3 regions of the Odoribacter sp. genome follow, and region 3 is predicted to be linked to each of the others. Evidence: riboswitches for the same ligand, from Rfam matches in the RefSeq annotation. Region 3 holds a riboswitch; each other region holds the start of a gene.
What was found. Region 3 has a riboswitch for cobalamin ahead of AC5RDS_RS04455 (PepSY domain-containing protein). Riboswitches for the same ligand answer to the same signal wherever they lie in the genome.
Positions count from the first base shown of each region.

Region 1: linked by a shared signal. The riboswitch ahead of AC5RDS_RS10385 (hypothetical protein) and the one ahead of AC5RDS_RS04455 (PepSY domain-containing protein) in region 3 are both predicted to bind cobalamin.
Region 2: linked by a shared signal. The riboswitch ahead of AC5RDS_RS13070 (anaerobic ribonucleoside triphosphate reductase) and the one ahead of AC5RDS_RS04455 (PepSY domain-containing protein) in region 3 are both predicted to bind cobalamin.

Region 1 covers NZ_CFKYFN010000078.1:45,548-47,798, reverse strand. Annotated here, with positions in the region: gene AC5RDS_RS10390 (DUF5018 domain-containing protein) at 1-188, opposite strand, end outside; gene AC5RDS_RS10385 (hypothetical protein) at 261-1,238, opposite strand; cobalamin riboswitch at 1,567-1,767, opposite strand; gene AC5RDS_RS10380 (electron transfer flavoprotein subunit alpha/FixB family protein) at 2,023-2,251, opposite strand, start outside.
Region 2 covers NZ_CFKYFN010000095.1:13,318-15,568, reverse strand. Annotated here, with positions in the region: gene AC5RDS_RS13080 (PepSY-like domain-containing protein) at 1-90, shown strand, start outside; gene AC5RDS_RS13075 (C-GCAxxG-C-C family protein) at 155-634, shown strand; cobalamin riboswitch at 876-1,072, shown strand; gene AC5RDS_RS13070 (anaerobic ribonucleoside triphosphate reductase) at 1,171-2,251, shown strand, end outside.
Region 3 covers NZ_CFKYFN010000036.1:29,625-31,875, forward strand. Annotated here, with positions in the region: gene AC5RDS_RS04450 (sirohydrochlorin cobaltochelatase) at 1-836, shown strand, start outside; cobalamin riboswitch at 1,117-1,310, shown strand; gene AC5RDS_RS04455 (PepSY domain-containing protein) at 1,348-2,251, shown strand, end outside.

The sequences.
Region 1 (2,251 bases), on a different contig from region 3:
TTTTCAGGGATACTCAAAATCAGACTATCTCCCTTAATTATCCCGGCATAGGAATCTCCCTGCTGAACCAGTCGGAATGAGGTGATGTAGTTTTCATTTCCGGAAAACAGGCTGTCATCGTCCTCGCAACTCGTCAGCGAAACAATAATGCCAAGCAACACAATATATATTAAATTATTTATCTTCATAGGTTTATCATTTTTTACATTTACAACTTTTTCAGCTGATTAATCTCACAGTTGAAAAACAGGCTTCATCTGTTACTCCTGAATAGCAGGTTTTATCCATTGCTGGTCTTCTACCAATTGCTTGTAAGTCGGATTGTACAAATTATTTTCCACACTCCATTTCTCTTCGGGACAGGTCAGGATGGCCTTTTTAATTGCCTCGTAAGAAGCTAGTTTCCCATGATCATGAATCCGGATTCCCCCCACTTTTTCCAAGCTGGACAAGAAATCCAGATTTTCCAGAGTTTGATTCAAATAACCGGTATTCTCATTATCTCCCCAGGGAGTTGGTCCGATCGGGCGCAGTTCCAATGTCCCCCCAACCTGCTTCAAAGCCGGATACAAGACCACGGCCGGTCCCCTCGATCCATAATAGTCATATCCGGTCTGAAACATCATATCCTCCCCGACCGTCGCCAGATTCGGAAAAGTCTTTTCATCATAATAGTCGATACTTATGATTGCCTTCCCTCCGATAGACTTCAATTCGGGGAAATGGTATTCCTTGATATTGGAATATAATTCAAAATTACCGGTTACTTCTTCCAGTGCAGGAAATTCGACGGCCTTTACATTGGAATTGGCCCAGTAAGAGAAATCCCCGTTAATTTTACGGATATTACCGATTTCAATGCTCCCTCCGTTCAGGCCAAGATAACCGATATTCAGTTTTCCCACTTCCCGGAAACCTTCTAATTTCGGGAAATATCCCGAAAGGTTATCCAAACTGATTTTACCTTTAAAAATATCGTCACCGATCACCGTCGTATTTTCCAATCCGGTACCGCTGAATCGCAATTCCTCGATTTCTATTCCCTGGATATCCAGGCGTTCTATACCTTTCGATACTACAAACACCTTCAAATTTTTCAAACCGGCAGGCAACTTCAAATATTCTGCCGTACAGTTCAATGACAGCTTCCCTCCGATTTTTTCCAAAGCCCCTAATTTTTCAGTATCCAGTCCTAAAAGTGTGACGTTTAAATCTTCGATTTTTTTGTGGATTTCCACAAGAGGAATAATTGACCGATGACAATTAACAATTGACAATGATTGGAAGCTTTACTTCCATCAAAAAACAGCTGAAAAAAAGGGAAATGAGTAGGGAAATTGAATGTTGAATGATTGATAATCAATATGATGTAAATATTTCCTAAAGTATGTTGTTTTACAGTAAACTGGTATTTGTCAATAGTCAATTAACAAACGTCCTGTAAGGGGCATCACTTTGTAAACTTTATGAAATTTCGACTAATTTAATCGAACGTTTTTCCATCGACATCCAATAGAATAATTCCAATTAAAAATCAGTACAACCGGCATTCTAATCCCAGAGAACACCAAGTTTCTGATCTTGGCAGGTCTTCTGACTTGCTTTATCTCCGGACGTCCTTCCCGTTCATGTAAAACAGTGGCGTGAGTAATGTCCAAAGACTTTAAAAAGCTTACAGCAGCGGGTCTGTTCAGGATTCACACCTGATTCCCTTTTCACCGCTCCGTTACGAAAATAACGAGCAGCACCAAAATCGACGGTAAAAGTACAAAAAAAGAGAGATGAAAGTTTATTTTAAGTAATTTTTTAAATCATTTTTAATATAAGGCGTAAAAATATACTGGGACAATCTTTACCAGCCGATTATTTCAAAAATACGAGCTTTGACATTTAAGATGCAATCAATTTGATTTATCAGTGCCAAGATATTGATTTACTCTTAAATACTCTTTCCTCTTGCTACCGTCACCAATAGAAAAGGAAAGAGTATAATTGAACAAACACCCGGTTCATTTCCGATTTTTACTTCCGGAGTTTTTCTGTCAATATGGGGACAATTTTATGTACATCTCCAACAATCCCCAAATCTGCTGCATTGAAGATCGGAGCATATTTGTCTTTATTGATAGCAATGATGTATTCTGATTCTTCCATACCGGCAAGGTGCTGAATAGCCCCTGAAATCCCCAGGGCAAAATACAGATCCGGCCGGACCGTCTTTCCGGTTTGCCCCACTTGGCGTTCGTGGGGC
Region 2 (2,251 bases), on a different contig from region 3:
CGGTATCATTTTGTTTTGACCCCTAAACAACAACCGGGACTCGATATGGCTTTGGATATAGATTTGCAAGGGAATATTATTACGCAATAGAAGAAATAGATTTCCTATTCTCACGGTCTTTCGTTACTTTTGCCGGACATTAAAAAATAGGATGATGGAAGACCGGATACAGCGTGCCGTCGAATTATTCCGGCAAGGCTACAATTGTTCACAGTCGGTATGTGCTGCTTTTGCAGACGAGTATGGTTATACTTTCGAACAGGCATTACGGATGTCGGCTTCGTTCGGTGGAGGGATCGGTCGGATGAGAATGACTTGCGGTGCTGCTTGCGGAATGTTTATATTGGCAGGCCTCGAAACAGGTTGTGTAGAGGGAAAAGATAGGGAAGGGAAAGAAGCGAATTATAGACTGGTACAACAATTGGCAGAGAAATTTGTGAAGCGTAACGGTTCGTTGATCTGCGGTGAATTGTTGGGGGTGACTCCCTCAAGAATCGGGTTCGATCCGGTGCCTGAAGCCCGGACACCCGAATATTATAAAAAACGTCCTTGTCTCAAAACAGTGGAAGAAGCAGCCCGAATTTGGGTGGAATATCTACAAAATGAAAAATCAAAAGTAAAAGACGAAGAATAAAATATCAATGCTGAAAAATATTAACTCGATTAATTTTTGGATTTTTATTTTGGAAAACTTTTAAATGTTTGATTGCTTGATGATTTGAATTTTGTTTTGTAGTTATATGTTGATTATCAATAGTTTGAATGTGCCGGATTCTAGATTAAAAGATTTGTATTGGAAAACTTTGATAATCTGTTACTTTGAAAAAATGTCAGAAAAGTTTCTGAAAATATTTTTCTCTTCGTAAAAAACTTTCTATTTTTGTCTTGATTTCGGTTCTTATCCTAGCGTAGGGATGAGATGAAAAGGGAATCGGGTGAGAATCCCGGACAGTCCCGCTGCTGTAAGCTCCGTAGAGCGGTTTAAACCCGAGAAGAACCACTGCCGTTATTGGCGGGAAGGTTGTTTAAACCGGGAGTAAGTCAGAAGACCTGCCGTAATTATTGTTTTCTGAGGCTTTCGAGGAAAGGCCGGAAAGAAGGATTCGCTTGTCTTTTTTTTGTCCTCTCCTTGCCTTATGGGTTATCGGTTTATGATTAAAAAGTAAAATAATGATTCAGACTGTATTGAAAAGAGATGGCCGTGTAGTTGGCTTTAATGAGGAGAAAATCGTTGCTGCAGTGAGAAGAGCGATGCTGCATACCGATAAAGGAGAAGATATGCAATTGGCACATGAAATTGCCGATCGTATCGCTTGCCGGGGACAGGAGCAGATGAGTGTCGAAGATATTCAAAACTGTGTGGAAATCGAATTGATGAAGAGCCGCCGTAAAGATGTGGCTCAATTATATATTGCTTACCGGAATCAGCGTAGTGTGGCCCGTAAAGCGAAAACCCGGGATATTTTTTTGGAAATCATAGAGACGAAATCGAATGAGGTGACCCGGGAAAATGCCAATATGAATGCGGATACGCCTGCCGGGATGATGATGAAATTTTCCAGTGAAACGACAAAGCCGTTTGTCGACGATTATTTGTTGGTAGAAGAAGTAAAAAATGCCGTTCGGCAAGGATATCTGCACATACACGATAAAGATTATTATCCGACCAAAAGTCTCACCTGCGTACAGCATCCCTTGGATAAGATCCTGAAAAACGGATTCTATGTCGGTCATGGTGAATCCCGTCCGGCAAAACGGATCGAGACGGCTAGCATCCTCGGTTGCATTTCGCTCGAGACGGCTCAGAATGAAATGCATGGCGGACAGGCGATTCCGGCTTTTGATTTTTATCTGGCACCTTATGTGCGGAATAGTTTTATCGAAGAGGTGAAAGTATTGGAAGAGATTACCGGCGAAGATTACAAACACCTGTACCATTTTCCCATCAAAGATTATGTCCGGATTGAGCTGGACGGTTTGAGCGGGGATGAGCGGGTTTTACAACATGCGATCAACCGGACGGTAAGTCGTGTACATCAGTCTATGGAGGCTTTTATCCATAATATGAATACCATTCATAGCCGGGGAGGCAATCAGGTTGTTTTCAGTTCTGTCAATTACGGTACGGATACTTCTGCCGAAGGCCGTTGTATTATTCGGGAAATGCTGACCTCTACCTATCGGGGAGTGGGAAGCGGAGGTACGGCTATCTTTCCGATTCAGATCTGGAAAAAGAAACGGGGCGTGAATT
Region 3 (2,251 bases):
TTTTCGGAAATTTAGGAGAGCGGGATAAGGCAGCCATCCTGATCATCCATTTCGGTACCACTCATGACGATACCCGGGCTTTGACAATCGATGCAATCAATGCAAAGATGAAAGAAGCTTTTCCAGGTATCGAAGTCCGGGAAGCCTGGACCTCCCGGATTATCCTGAAGAAATTGAAGGAAAGGGGAGTAGAGCGCCTGAATCCGGCTCAGGCACTTATTCAGCTGCATGAACAAGGTTATACGCATATTTTAATACAATCTACGAATATAATCGAAGGTACGGAGATGAAAGAATTGCGTCGCGAAGTGGAAGGGCTTTCGCTGAATTTTAAAGATATTCGTGTCGGAAATCCTTTGTTGTATGCTCCTGAGGATTATGCTGTGGTCGTAAAGGCAATTACGGAGGCCATGAATCAGGCTGATAGAGGTGGACAAAAATTATTGGTAGGCCATGGGACCCCCGATCCTGCAACAGCTTCGTATGCTATGTTCGATTATATGCTGAAAGCGGAAGGACATCCGGAATATCATGTCGGAACTGTAGAAGGGTATCCGGAATACGAAGACGCTTTGCGGCTATTGAAAAACGGAAAATCCAAAACATTGACTTTGGCCCCCCTGATGTTTGTTGCCGGAGATCATGCTAAAAATGATATAGCAGGCGAATGGAAGGAAAATCTTGAAAAACAGGGTTATAAAGTGAATCTTTACCTGAAAGGGTTGGGAGAAAATCCAACTGTTCAGCAACTCTTCATCCAACATGCCCGGTTTGCTGCCGGACATAAAGCGGTGGATATGGCTACCAGGAAAAAGGGGTATATGCAGGGAAAATAAAAGGTCGATTCTTTTTGCGGAAACCCGCAAAAAGAATAATGGACAGATGTCAATGGACGATGGACAATTATTGGAAGCTTTGCTTCCATCAAAAGATAAAGAAGGGAAGAAAAATGAGAAAAGAAAATGAGAATAAAATCATTGACAATCAACACAATATATCCTATTCTTCGGGTATACTGTTTCATTGTCAATTAACCAGGTGCCCGCAGGGTTCCATGACTTTATAAACATTATGAAATTCATAGATTTTCAACTAAATTAAACGAACGTTTTATTTGGTGTTTCTTAATTTTTCGGTGAATTTTATGTTTTCTGCATAAAATGAGAGGGAATCCGGTGCAATTCCGGAACAGTGCCCGCTACTGTGAGGTTCGTATAAGGTGAAAAGTTTTCTTACAACCACGGTCGACGCGACTGGAAGGTTACTTTTCCGGACTGAGTCAGGAAACCTGCCGAAAATAATAATAATGCTATTCCCGTGGACAGGAATAAGATTATAGATAAAAACATGTTGACAAAAATTTTCCGAAAAATTCATCGGATACTCGGTTTATTACTCAGTATCTTGTTTCTGATGTGGTTTATCTCTGGGATTGTAATGATTTATCATAGTTTCCCACGGGTAAATCAGAAATTGAAATTAGCCCGTCAGGAGTCTCTGACAGGTCCGCTTCCGGCTGTAGATTCTTTATTGCAGGTACTGCCCGACAGTAGTCGTTTAGGAGGTTTGTCTGTAGATATGTATCTCGACCGGCCGGTATTTCATCTGAAAGGGCGGCAATTACCTGCCGGTTTGTATGCCGATTCATTGCAGGTTGTCGGTAAACCTGATTTTAACGAGATTTGCCGGATTGCCGGACAATTGGGTGGATCGGTTGCTTATCGGGTAGATTCCTTAAACCGGTTGGATCAGTGGATTCCTTTCGGTTATTTGACCAAAGAATTTCCGATTTATAAGTTTTCGTTCGAAGATGATGCCCGGCAAGAGATGTATATATCTTCGAAAAGCGGTAAAGTGTTGCAATGGACTGACCGGAATTCCCGCTTTTGGGCTTGGCTGGGGGCTATTCCTCATTGGGTGTATTTTACTTCTCTACGGCAAAATCAAGCGCTTTGGATTAATTTTATGATCTGGGCGTCCGGATTGGGAGCTATCATGTGCTTCTCCGGTTTGTGGATCGGGATTTGGGTATTTTGGAAAAACCGGAAGAAAGGGTTGCGTTCGCCTTATAAAAAATGGTGGTTACGTTGGCATCATATCACCGGTGTGGTTTTCGGTGTTTTTGCTCTGACATTTGTATTTAGCGGAATGATGTCGCTGGTGGATATTCCTTCCTGGATGCAGAAAGGTAAAACCAGGAACCGTGAAGTACGTTTTCGGGGACGTGAGGGGGGAATGTTGGCCGCCGATC